DNA from 2 places in the Streptomyces sp. NPDC058257 genome. Region 1 is predicted to be linked to the other one. Evidence: predicted binding sites of a transcription regulator. Region 1 holds the regulator's gene; the other holds the start of a gene.
The links. Region 1 encodes HrcA, which represses chaperone genes, less so after heat shock. Its sites were predicted from a motif close to TTNGCACTCNGNNNNNCNGAGTGCNAA; they were not measured.
Positions count from the first base shown of each region.

Region 2: groL (chaperonin GroEL) is a predicted target of HrcA. The motif match lies at 1,841-1,867, and genes of this name have one in related genera.

Region 1 covers NZ_JBHVXJ010000008.1:226,048-232,362, forward strand. The annotation lists gene ACFVXC_RS21170 (SpoIIE family protein phosphatase) at 1-226, shown strand, start outside; gene hemW (radical SAM family heme chaperone HemW) at 437-1,669, shown strand; gene ACFVXC_RS21180 (DUF3097 domain-containing protein) at 1,893-2,717, opposite strand; gene ACFVXC_RS21185 (MBL fold metallo-hydrolase) at 2,752-3,495, opposite strand; gene hrcA (heat-inducible transcriptional repressor HrcA) at 3,697-4,713, shown strand; gene dnaJ (molecular chaperone DnaJ) at 4,714-5,850, shown strand; gene ACFVXC_RS21200 (nitronate monooxygenase) at 6,014-6,315, shown strand, end outside.
Region 2 covers NZ_JBHVXJ010000004.1:464,498-470,812, forward strand. The annotation lists gene groL (chaperonin GroEL) at 88-1,713, opposite strand; gene ACFVXC_RS14545 (cold-shock protein) at 2,030-2,233, opposite strand; gene ACFVXC_RS14550 (MoaD/ThiS family protein) at 2,658-2,936, opposite strand; gene thrC (threonine synthase) at 3,049-4,371, opposite strand; SAM riboswitch class I at 4,389-4,523, opposite strand; gene ACFVXC_RS14560 (glucosyl-3-phosphoglycerate synthase) at 4,691-5,635, shown strand; gene ACFVXC_RS14565 (hypothetical protein) at 5,749-6,258, shown strand.

The sequences.
Region 1 (6,315 bases):
CGAGCTCTGGGCCGGCGACACACTGCTCTGCGTCACGGACGGGGTGACGGAGCGCCGGGCCGGCCGAGAGATGTTCGACGACGGCGACGGCCTGACCACGGCGCTCGCGGGCTGCACGGGCCTGGACGCGGTTCTGGTGGCGGAACGGATCAAGAGGATGGTGCACGAGTTTTCGGAGAGGCCGTTGGACGACGATATGGCGGTGCTTGTGTTGCAGGCGCAGTGATCTCGCCGCTCGGCGTATTGGACGGTCGGGCTGTTCCGTACGGCCGCGTTCACCGGGGACGTCCCCCGGGGGGACGCGGCCTCCGAGAAGCCGGTGGACGGCAACACGGCTGTGCTGGTGTCGCGGGCGCAGCGGTGGCTCCGGCAGCTTCGGCGGGAGCGGTTCTGTGCGCGGCGTCGGGTCGCCCCGCGGTGCGGGACAATCGAAGGTATGCCTTCCGCACTGCCCGATGGTGAGCCCATGCCCGAGGACGGCGCGCTGCCCGCGTCCGCCCTACAGGGAGCGGGGGCCCGTCCGCTCGGCTTCTACCTCCACGTCCCGTACTGCGCCACGCGCTGCGGCTACTGCGACTTCAACACCTACACGGCGACCGAGCTGCGCGGTTCAGGCGGCGTGCTCGCCTCACGCGACAACTACGCGGACACACTGATCGACGAGGTGCGGCTCGCGCGCAAGACCCTGGGCGACGACCCGCGCCCGGTGCGGACGGTCTTCGTCGGCGGCGGTACGCCGACGCTCCTCGCCGCGTCCGATCTGGTCCGCATGCTGGGCGCCGTGCGGGAGGAGTTCGGGCTCGCGGACGACGCGGAGATCACCACCGAGGCGAACCCGGAGTCCGTCGACCCCGCGTACCTGAGCGAGCTGCGGGCCGGGGGATTCAACCGTGTCTCCTTCGGGATGCAGAGCGCCAAGCAGCACGTACTGAAGGTGCTCGACCGTACGCACACCCCCGGGCGGCCCGAGGCGTGCGTGGCGGAGGCGCGGGCCGCCGGCTTCGAGCACGTCAACCTGGACCTCATCTACGGCACACCGGGTGAGACGGACGACGACTGGCGGGCCACCCTCGACGCCGCGATCGGCGCCGGACCCGACCACGTCAGCGCCTACGCCCTGATCGTCGAGGAGGGCACGCAGCTGGCGCGGCGGATCCGGCGCGGGGAGGTGCCGATGACGGACGACGACGTCCACGCGGACCGGTATCTGATCGCCGACGAGGTGCTCGCGGGCGCGGGATTCTCCTGGTACGAGGTGTCCAACTGGGCCACCTCCGAGGCCGGGCGCTGCCTGCACAACGAGTTGTACTGGCGGGGCGCCGACTGGTGGGGGGCCGGGCCCGGGGCCCACAGCCATGTGGGGGGTGTGCGGTGGTGGAACGTGAAGCATCCCGGGGCTTATGCGGGGGCGCTCGCCGCTGGGCGCTCGCCGGGGGCCGGGCGGGAGATTCTCGCCGCGGAGGACCGGCGGGTGGAGCGGATCCTGCTTGAGCTGCGGCTGCTCGAAGGATGCCCGTTGACCTTGCTGCACCCTGCGGGGCTCGCCGCCGCGGGGCGGGCGCTCGCCGACGGTCTGCTGGAGGCGGGGCCCTACGGGCAGGGGCGGGCGGTTCTTACGCTGCGGGGGCGGTTGCTGGCGGACGCGGTGGTGCGGGACCTGGTGGACTGAGGTCAGGGCGTCCCTGCGGGGCCTTTCCCCCGTCCCGCCTCTTCCCGAGACTCTGGGGCTCCGCCCCAGACCCCGGTCCTCAAACGCCGGGCAGGCCGAAAAGAACGAACGCGCGGCCCAACGCTCAGGAGGAGATGCGAGGTAATTCGGCGGACGGGCGGGCGGACGGGCGGACAGGCGGGCGGAGGGGCGGGAAAAGATCCGCCGCGGAGTGACGGGGCGGTCAGGTGTCCGTCCCCGTGACGAAGTCGATCAGTTCCTCCACGCGGCCGAGCAGCGCCGGCTCCAGATCCCGGTAACTGTGCACCGAACCCAGGATCCGCTGCCACGCCGCCCCAGTGTTCAGCGGCCACCCGAGCGCCTCGCAGACGCCCGTCTTCCAGTCCTGGCCGCGCGGGACCCGGGGCCACGCCTCGATCCCCACCGACGACGGCTTCACCGCCTCCCACACGTCGATATAGGGATGCCCCACCACCAGCGCCGAGGAAGAACTCACCTCCGCCGCGATCCTCGACTCCTTGGAGCCGGGTACCAAGTGGTCCACCAGGACGCCGAGGCGTGCGTCGGGGCCGGGGGAGAACTCCGTGACGATCGCGGGGAGGTCGTCGATGCCCTCCAGGTACTCGACGACCACGCCCTCGATGCGCAGGTCGTCGCCCCACACCCGCTCGACGAGTTCCGCGTCGTGCCGCCCCTCTACGTAGATCCGGCCGGCCCGGGCGACCCGGGCCCGCGCTCCCGGCACCGCCACCGAACCGGATGCGGTGCGTGTGGGACGTACGGGAGGAGCGGTCGCCGACGGGCGGACGAGCGTGACCGTCCGGCCCTCCAGGTCGAAGCCCCCGGGAGTCATCGGGAAGACCCGCTGCTTGCCGAAGCGGTCCTCCAGGGTCACCGTCGGACCCTCCGCCGTCTTCTCGCAGCGGATCACCGCTCCGCAGAAGCCGGTGCCCAGCTCCTCCACCACGAGGTCCGCCTCCGCGGCGACCTCCGGCACGGGCTTCGGCTTCTTCCATGGCGGTGTGAGGTCGGCGGAGTACTGGCGCATTCGCATGACGATAAGAGAAAGGGTGTGGGGCTGGCTACGACACGCCGAAGCGGGCCGCCAGTGTGGCGCGTTGCGCGCGGACAAAAGCCCCGTCGACCACCGCACCGTGCCCCGGCACGTACAGCGCGTCATCGCCGCCCAGGTCGAGCAGCCGGTCGAGCGCCGCGGGCCACCGCTGCGGCACCGCGTCGTCGCCCGCCTGCGGTTCGCCCGACTCCTCGACCAGGTCGCCGCAGAAGACGACCTCCTCGGAGCCGTCCGGGCCGGTGACGAGGACCGCCAGGTCGTGCCCCGTGTGCCCCGGACCGACGTTCGCGAGCAGGACCCGCACCCCGCCGCCCAGGTCGAGGGTCCACTCCCCGCACACCGAGTGGTGCGGCCGGACGAGCAGGTCGGCGGCCTCCGCGGCGGCGTCCGGGGGGACCCCGTGCCGGACGGCCGACGCACGCAGCTCGTCGCGGCCGCTCGCGAGGACCGTGTCGATGCCGACCGCGCCGTACACCTCCACGCCCGCGAACGCCGCCGCGCCCAGGACGTGGTCGAAGTGCGGGTGCGTCAGGGCGAGATGGGTGACCCGCCGCCCCCCGCCGAGAATGCGGCGCGCCTGTGTGCGCAGCTCCGCCCCCTCGCGCAGGGTCGCCCCCGCCTCGATCATCAGCGCCGATTCACCGCCGACGACAAGGCCGGCCGTGCAGTCCCAGATCGGCAGGCGCCGCCGCCCCACGTGCGGCGCGAGCCGCTCCCAGCCCGCCTCGTCCCATGCCAGTGCCACATTCATAAGCCGACGCTAGCCCCGTACGGGCGCCTTGGCAGCCGCCGCCTTGCCGGTTGAACCGACATCGGGGCTCCGGCCCTTGCCGGGGTCGTACCTCGCGGCCGTACACTGGGCGCGGCAATGGCTGGCACTCGCCCGAGGGGAGTGCCAGGCGGGTCACAGGGCAGTAGAGGTTTCAGGGCGAAAAGGTGGAGGTGTGCGCGGATGCTCAATGAACGCAGGCTCGAAGTGCTGCGCGCCATCGTCCACGACTATGTCGGTACCGAGGAGCCCGTCGGCTCCAAGGCGCTCACCGAGCGGCACAGCCTCGGGGTCTCCCCGGCCACCGTCCGCAACGACATGGCGGCACTGGAGGAGGAAGGGTTCATCGCCCAGCCTCATACGAGTGCGGGGCGCATCCCGACCGACAAGGGGTACCGCCTCTTCGTCGACCGGCTCGCGGGCGTCAAGCCGATGGCGGCGCCGGAGCGCAGGGCCATCCAGAACTTCCTCGACGGCGCCGTCGACCTCGACGACGTCGTGGCGCGCACGGTGCGGCTGCTCGCGCAGCTGACCCGGCAGGTCGCGGTCGTGCAGTATCCGTCGCTCACGCGGTCGACGGTGCGGCACGTGGAGCTGCTCTCGCTGGCTCCCGCCCGCCTGATGCTCGTCCTGATCACGGACACGGGCCGGGTCGAGCAGCGCATGATCGACTGTCCCGCCCCGTTCGGTGAGACCTCGCTCGCGGATCTGCGGGCGCGGCTCAACAGCAGGGTCGCGGGCCGTCGCTTCGCGGACGTGCCGCAGCTGGTGCAGGACATGACGGAGTCCTTCGACGCGGAGGACAGGGGCACGGTGGCGACGGTGCTCTCCACGCTCCTCGAAACCCTCGTCGAGGAGACCGAGGAACGGCTGATGATCGGCGGAACGGCCAATCTCACCCGCTTCGGACATGACTTTCCCCTCACCATCAGGCCGGTCCTCGAGGCCCTTGAGGAGCAGGTCGTTCTGCTCAAGTTGCTTGGCGAGGCCACAGATTCGGGCATGACCGTACGGATCGGTCACGAGAACGCCCATGAGGGACTCAGCTCCACGTCCGTGGTCTCCGTCGGCTACGGTTCGGGCAGCGAGGCAGTAGCCAAACTCGGCGTGGTCGGCCCGACCCGCATGGACTATCCGGGAACGATGGGAGCAGTACGCGCAGTGGCACGTTACGTCGGACAGATCCTGGCGGAGTCGTAAGTGGCCACGGACTACTACGCCGTACTAGGCGTGCGCCGCGACGCTTCCCAGGACGAGATCAAGAAGGCCTTCCGGAGGCTGGCGCGTGAGCTTCACCCGGATGTGAATCCGGATCCGAAGACTCAGGAGCGCTTCAAGGAGATCAACGCCGCGTACGAGGTGTTGTCGGACCCGCAGAAGAAGCAGGTCTACGACCTCGGCGGCGACCCGCTGTCCCAAGCGGGCGGCGGCGGTGCGGGCGGTTTCGGAGCCGGTGGCTTCGGCAACTTCTCGGACATCATGGACGCGTTCTTCGGGACGGCGTCGCAGCGTGGCCCCCGGTCGCGCACGCGCCGTGGCCAGGACGCCATGATCCGGCTCGAGATCGACCTGGACGAGGCGGCCTTCGGGACCACCAAGGACATACAGGTCGACACGGCTGTCGTCTGTACGACCTGCAGCGGTGAGGGCGCCGCGCCGGGAACGTCCGCTCAGACGTGTGACATGTGCCGCGGTCGCGGTGAGGTGTCGCAGGTCACGCGGTCCTTCCTCGGTCAGGTCATGACGTCGCGGCCGTGCCCGCAGTGTCAGGGCTTCGGCACGGTCGTGCCCACCCCGTGCCCCGAGTGCGCCGGCGACGGCCGCATCCGGTCGCGGCGGACGCTCACCGTGAAGATCCCCGCCGGTGTCGACAACGGCACGCGGATCCAGCTCGCGGGTGAGGGCGAGGTCGGCCCCGGCGGCGGCCCCGCCGGTGACCTGTACGTGGAGATCCACGAGCTGCCGCACGCCGTGTTCCAGCGGCGCGGGGACGACCTGCACTGCACGGTCACCATTCCGATGACGGCCGCGGCTCTGGGCACCAAGGTGCCCCTGGAGACGCTGGACGGCATGGAAGAGGTCGACATCCGGCCGGGCACGCAGTCGGGCCAGTCGGTGCCGCTGCACGGCAGGGGCATCACGCACCTGCGGGGCGGCGGGCGAGGTGACCTCATCGTGCATGTCGAGGTCCTCACGCCGAGCAAGCTGGACGCGGAGCAGGAGCGGGTCCTTCGGGAGCTTGCCGTGCTGCGGGGCGAGGAGCGGCCCACCGGGCAGTTTCAGCCGGGGCAGCAGGGGTTGTTCTCACGCTTGAAGGACGCGTTCAACGGGCGGTAGCGCCTTGAGCGGTGTCTCTTTGTGCCCCCGGTAACGGATTACCCCGTGCCGGGGGCACTTTGTTGTCTGCCTCTGCGGGCCGCATCGGGTTGCTCGCGCAGTTCCCCGCGCCCCTTACGGGGCGCGATTCGGACGGTTGCCCGGGGCATGGCACGATGCGTTCATGTCCTCCGCACTGACCGATCTCTGCCGCCTTCCGATCGTGCAGGCCCCTATGGCGGGCGGCGCCTCGTGCCCCCAGCTCGCCGCGGCCGTTTCCGAGGCCGGGGGGCTCGGTTATCTCGCCGCCGGGTACAAAACCGCCGACGGGATGTACCAGGAGATCAAACAGTTGCGCGGGCTCACGAGCAGGCCCTTCGGCGTGAATCTCTTCATGCCGCAGCCCGAGTACGCCGATGCCGCCGCCGTCGACGTCTACCGCAACCAGCTCGCCGGTGAGGCCACCTGGTACGAGACGCAGCTCGG
Region 2 (6,315 bases), on a different contig from region 1:
CCCTGGCAACGCCCGAGGGCGGTACCCCTTCCTGAGAAGGGATACCGCCCTCGGTACGTGAAGACTGGCCTACCGAGCCGAAGAGGCTCAGAAGTCCATGTCACCGCCCGGCATGCCGCCGCCGGCCGGGGCAGCGCCCGCCTTCTCCGGCTTGTCGGCGATGACGGCCTCGGTGGTGAGGAACAGCGCGGCGATCGACGCGGCGTTCTGCAGGGCAGAGCGCGTGACCTTCGCCGGGTCGAGGATGCCCTCGGCGATCATGTCGACGTACTCACCGGTCGCGGCGTTCAGGCCGTGGCCGACGGTCAGGTTGCGCACCTTCTCGACGACGACACCACCCTCAAGGCCGGCGTTGACCGCGATCTGCTTCAGCGGGGCCTCAAGGGCCAGCTTCACAGCGGCGGCACCGGTGGCCTCGTCGCCTTCGAGCTCAAGCTTCTCGAAGACAGCGGCGGCCTGGATGAGGGCCACGCCACCACCGGCGACGATGCCCTCTTCGACGGCGGCCTTCGCGTTGCGAACGGCGTCCTCGATGCGGTGCTTGCGCTCCTTGAGCTCCACCTCGGTCGCGGCACCGGCCTTGATGACCGCAACACCGCCGGCGAGCTTCGCCAGGCGCTCCTGCAGCTTCTCGCGGTCGTAGTCGCTGTCCGAGTTCTCGATCTCGGCGCGGATCTGGTTGACGCGACCCTGGACCTGGTCGCTCTCACCGGAGCCGTCGACGATCGTGGTCTCGTCCTTGGTGATGACGACCTTGCGGGCACGGCCGAGCAGGTCGAGACCGGCGTTCTCCAGCTTGAGGCCGACCTCCTCGGAGATGACGGTGCCACCGGTGAGGATGGCGATGTCGCCGAGCATGGCCTTGCGGCGGTCACCGAAGCCCGGGGCCTTGACGGCGACGGACTTGAAGGTGCCACGGATCTTGTTGACGACCAGGGTCGACAGGGCCTCGCCCTCGACGTCCTCGGCGATGATCAGCAGCGGCTTGCCGGACTGCATGACCTTCTCGAGGAGCGGAAGGAGGTCCTTCACGTTCGAGATCTTCGAGTTGACGATCAGGATGTACGGGTCGTCGAGCGACGCCTCCATACGCTCCATGTCGGTGGCGAAGTACGCCGAGATGTAGCCCTTGTCGAAGCGCATGCCCTCGGTGAGCTCAAGCTCAAGCCCGAAGGTCTGCGACTCCTCGACGGTGATGACGCCTTCCTTGCCGACCTTGTCCATCGCCTCGGCGATGAGCTCGCCGATCTGGGTGTCGGCGGCGGAGATGGAGGCGGTCGAAGCGATCTGCTCCTTGGTCTCCACGTCCACGGCCTGCTCAAGAAGGGCGCCCGAGACGGCCTCGACGGCCTTCTCGATGCCACGCTTGAGGGCCATCGGGTTGGCACCGGCGGCTACGTTGCGCAGGCCCTCGCGGACCAGCGCCTGCGCCAGGACGGTCGCGGTCGTCGTGCCGTCACCGGCGACGTCGTCCGTCTTCTTCGCGACCTCCTTGACCAGCTCGGCGCCGATCTTCTCGTACGGGTCCTCGAGCTCGATCTCCTTGGCGATGGAAACACCATCGTTGGTGATCGTGGGGGCACCCCACTTCTTCTCGAGGACGACGTTGCGACCCTTGGGGCCCAGGGTCACCTTGACGGCGTCGGCGAGCTGGTTCATGCCGCGCTCGAGGCCGCGCCGTGCCTCCTCGTCGAACGCGATGATCTTGGCCATGTGAAGTGGTCCTCCCGGACAGGGGTGGCATGCTCCGGATCGCATCGGTGCCCGCGACGGACGGCCTGCAAGCCTTGTGGTTCCTTGCCCCACCCGGCCTGCGGGCCTCACCGACCCGATCCAAGTTCTGTCACTCTCACTCGGAGAGTGCTAACGCCAATGATTAGCACTCGACCCCTACGAGTGCAAGCGTCTCTCACGGATCCCAGACACACGAGGGGGCGCACATCGGGGGGCGTACGCACGAGGGGCCCGTACCCCTGTCGGGATACGGGCCCCTCGTCACTCGCTAAGTCGCTGGCCGATCGCGCCGAGATCAGACGGCGAGCTTGACCATGTCCGCCTGTGGACCCTTCTGGCCCTGCGAGATCTCGAACTCCACTCGCTGACCTTCTTCAAGGGTGCGGTAACCGTCCATCTGAATCGCGCTGTAGTGGACGAAAACATCCGCACCACCGTCGACCGCGATGAAGCCGTACCCCTTCTCCGCGTTGAACCACTTGACGGTGCCCTGAGCCATGCCTAACTCCCCTATTACTGGCCCTTGCACGGACCCGCACTTCGCGGGCCCGGGTCAGACCTCACCCCCCCAATGGGTTGTGGAGGCGTGCGCCGGAACGCGTCGACCGCCGCTGAATGTATCTGCCCAACTGCCCTCTGCAACAGGTCAATCGGACGAGAATTCTGGGCATGCGCGATCGGTAATATGCGGAGAATTTGCCGGAGTTCAGGGCAAGTCGGGCCAGACAAATGCCGCGAGAGGCTCAAATAGGCAAGACGCTTTGGCTACTTCTTGTCGGCCCCGGGCCGACTTCATATATGCGCTAGGCACAAACAGCGAAGCTTGCTTCCCAACTGTACCGCGCTCAACCACATGGAATTGCCCCCTCCGCTTCTCTCGCGGAGGGGGCAATGGGAGTGACGCTGCGTACTTTCAGACGGATTCAGCAACCGCCCGCGACGGCGGGAATGATCGAGACGCCGGCGCCGTCCGGCGTCGCGGTCTCAAGGCCCTGCTCGAAACGGACGTCGTCGTCGTTCACGTACACGTTCACGAAGCGCCGCAGCTTGCCCTGGTCGTCGAGGACACGGGCCGCGATACCGGCGTGCTTGGCCTCAAGATCGGCGATGACCTCGGAGAGGTTGGCGCCCTCGGCGGCGACCTCGGACTTGCCGCCGGTGTAGGTGCGGAGAATGGTGGGAATGCGAACGTTGACGCTCATGGGATTCACCTCTTGATATACGGGGGAGGAAGCGCCCCGTAAAGGGCGCGGGGAACTGCGCGAGGACGGACCACGACCGCCGTCCGACGACGGCGGCCGGGCCCCACGGCGACTAACCGGCGAGCCCCGCGGCGCGGAACGCGTCGAGGCTGGGCTTGATCGTCGCCGTCGCCTGAGAGGTCTCGGCAACAGCGTCCAGGGTCTTGAGTCCGTCACCCGTGTTCAGGACCACCGTGGTCAGGGTGGGGTCGATGAGGCCCGCCTCGATCAGCTTCTTGGCGACGCCCACCGTCACCCCGCCCGCGGTCTCCGCGAAGATCCCCTCCGTGCGGGCGAGAAGCTTGATCGCGTCCACGACCTGCTCGTCGTTCACGTCCTCCACCGCGCCGCCCGTGCGACGTGCGATGTCCAGGACGTACGGCCCGTCGGCGGGGTTGCCGATGGCGAGGGACTTGGCGATGGTGTCCGGCTTCTGGGGGCGTACGACGTCGTGCCCGGCCTTGAAGGCGGTCGACACCGGCGAGCAGCCCTCGGCCTGCGCACCGAAGATCTTGTAGGGCTTGTCCTCGACGAGGCCCAGCTTGATGAGCTCCTTGAGGCCCTTGTCGATCTTCGTGAGCTGCGAGCCCGACGCGATCGGGATGACCAGCTGGTCGGGCAGCTGCCAGCCGAGCTGCTCACAGATCTCGTACGCGAGGGTCTTGGAGCCCTCTCCGTAGTACGGCCGCAGGTTCACGTTGACGAAGCCCCAGCCCTCGCCCAGCGGGTCGCCGATGAGCTCGGAGCAGAAGCGGTTCACGTCGTCGTAGTTGCCCTCGATGCCGACGAGCTCGCCGCCGTAGACCGCGGCCATGACGACCTTGCCCTGCTCCAGGTCGTGCGGGATGAACACGCACGAGCGGAAGCCGGCGCGGGCCGCGGCGGCACCCACGGCACCGGCGAGGTTGCCGGTGGAGGAGCAGGAGAGGGTGGTGAATCCGAAGGCGCGCGCCGCCTCGATGGCCTGCGCGACGACGCGGTCCTTGAAGGAGTGCGTCGGGTTCCCGGAGTCGTCCTTGACGAAGAGCTTGCCCTGCTCGACGCCGAGCTCACGGGCGAGGTTGTCGGCCTTGACGAGCTGGGTCCAGCCGGGGTTGATGTTCGGCTTCTCGGCGACGTCCGCGGGGACGGGCAGCAGCGGGGCGTAGCGCCAGATGTTGGCGGGGCCGGACTCGATCTGCTTCCTCAGCGCCTCGGGGTCACCGGTCGGCAGGTCGTACGCGACTTCGAGCGGGCCGAAACAGGCCTGGCAGGCGAAGATCGGGCCGAGGGCGTAGAGCTCGCCGCACTCGCGGCACGAGAGGCCGGACGCGGGGCCGAGATCCACGGACCCACTACGGGAAGCCGTGGTGGAGGGGGTGGTGGTGTCGTTCGTTGCGACAGTCTGCGCAGCCATGGAGGCGAGGCCCTTTCTCCTCATCTTCCCCGCGGCGAATCTCACCGCGAGACGGAATTGGCACCTTCCCCGCCGAGACCTCGCATGCGCGGTCGGCGGGATGGTTGCCGGGGCTTCAACGGGCCGTATCCCTCTGCCCCTCTGGATGAGCGGTATGGCGCCGGGCTTCAGGGGCCCGGGGCGTTTGTTACGCGTCGACCCCCGACATGCGATGGTCATCCGCGTTGTTCAAGACTGTAACCGACGGCCTGGACCCTTGAGATAGTCGTCCGAACCGCGAGATGGATCACATGTAGGCCACACACAGGAGGAACCACCCGTGCTGGAAGAGGCCGAGCGCTGGCTGACCAGGCGTTCCTGGGCTGTTGCCGACCGTCCGCTCAGCGCGCTCGTCGCCGCCAAACGAGCGTCGGGAGCCTCGGTGAGCGTCGTCCTGCCCGCGCTCGACGAGGAGGAGACGGTCGGCGAGATCGTCGCCGTGATCCGCCGCGAGCTGATCGAGAAGGCCGCCCTCGTCGACGAGCTCGTGGTGATCGATTCCGGCTCGCGGGACCGCACGGCCGAGGTCGCGCGCGACGCGGGCGCGCGGGTCGTGCACCGGGACGAGATCCTGCCGCGCATCCCGGCCGTACCCGGCAAGGGCGAGGTCCTGTGGCGCTCGCTCCTGGTGACCGGCGGTGACATCGTCGCGTTCGTCGACGCGGACCTGAAGGAGTTCTCGGCGGACTTCGTCACCGGGATCGTGGGCCCGCTCCTGACCGAGCCCGACGTGCACTTCGTGAAGGCGATGTACGACCGCCCGCTCGCCGGGACCGCGGGTCAGGGCGGCCGGGTCACCGAGCTGATGGCGCGCCCGCTGCTCAACATGCACTGGCCCCAACTGGCCGGGTTCGTCCAGCCGTTGGGCGGCGAGTACGCGGCACGCAGATCCCTCCTCGAACGGCTGCCGTTCCCCGTCGGATACGGGGTGGAGCTCGGCCTGCTCGTCGACGCGCTGCACACCGTGGGCCTCGACGCGCTCGCGCAGGTCGACGTCGGCGTGCGCAGGCACCGGCACCAGGACGGGCAGGCGCTCGGCAGGATGGCGGCGGCGATCTACCGGACGGCGCAGGTCAGGCTCGCGCTCGGTCATCACGTACGCCCCGAGCTCACCCAGTTCGAGCGGGGTGAGCACGGGTTCGAACCGCGGACCCATCCGGTGGACACGGAGGAGCGTCCGCCGATGTCCGGCATCGCGGAGTACACGGCCCGCCGCGTGGCGTAACCATCCAAGACCGGGCATTTTATCTACATTCCCCACTTATGTGGGTCCATATGCGGGTCAGGCAGCTCAGCGTCAGGCAGTCCCGTCTCAGGCAGTCCCGTCTCAGGCAGTTCATGGGAAGCGCGCGACGCGTCGGTGCCGTGGCCATGGCCACGGCCGGTCTCGCGGCAGGCGCGCTGAGCGCCGCAGCCGTACCGGCCGCCGCGGATGTGATCGATCCCTTCGCCAAGCGCTACGACGAATCCCTCTACGGCGACTTCAAGACCATCGGCAACACGGTCATGGGCTGCCCGACGACGCCCGCGGACGGCGAGGTGTCCTGCACCGCGGGCGCGATCCGGGTGATCACGGTGACGGCGCCGGGCAGCAACTGCCCCCGGTCCGTCCGGGGCGGCGACGACCCGTGCACCTCGGCGGTCCACGCGACGCGGCAGCGGGTTCAGGCGCGGCCCGCCCCGCAGCACCAGCAGGGCGATCCCGCGAGACCGGCGGCGGCGAGCGGCCCGGGTCAGCTGGCCGACACGGGCAGCGGCTCCGGCACGATGCTGTACGCGGGCCTCGCGATCTCCCTGAGCGTGCTCGGCGCGCTCGCGGTGGCGGCGGCGAGGAGCAGGCGGGACTAGCGGGGCAGGCCTCGACATCGGCCTTGACGCCGCTCCCTGAACGTATACGGCCGGGCT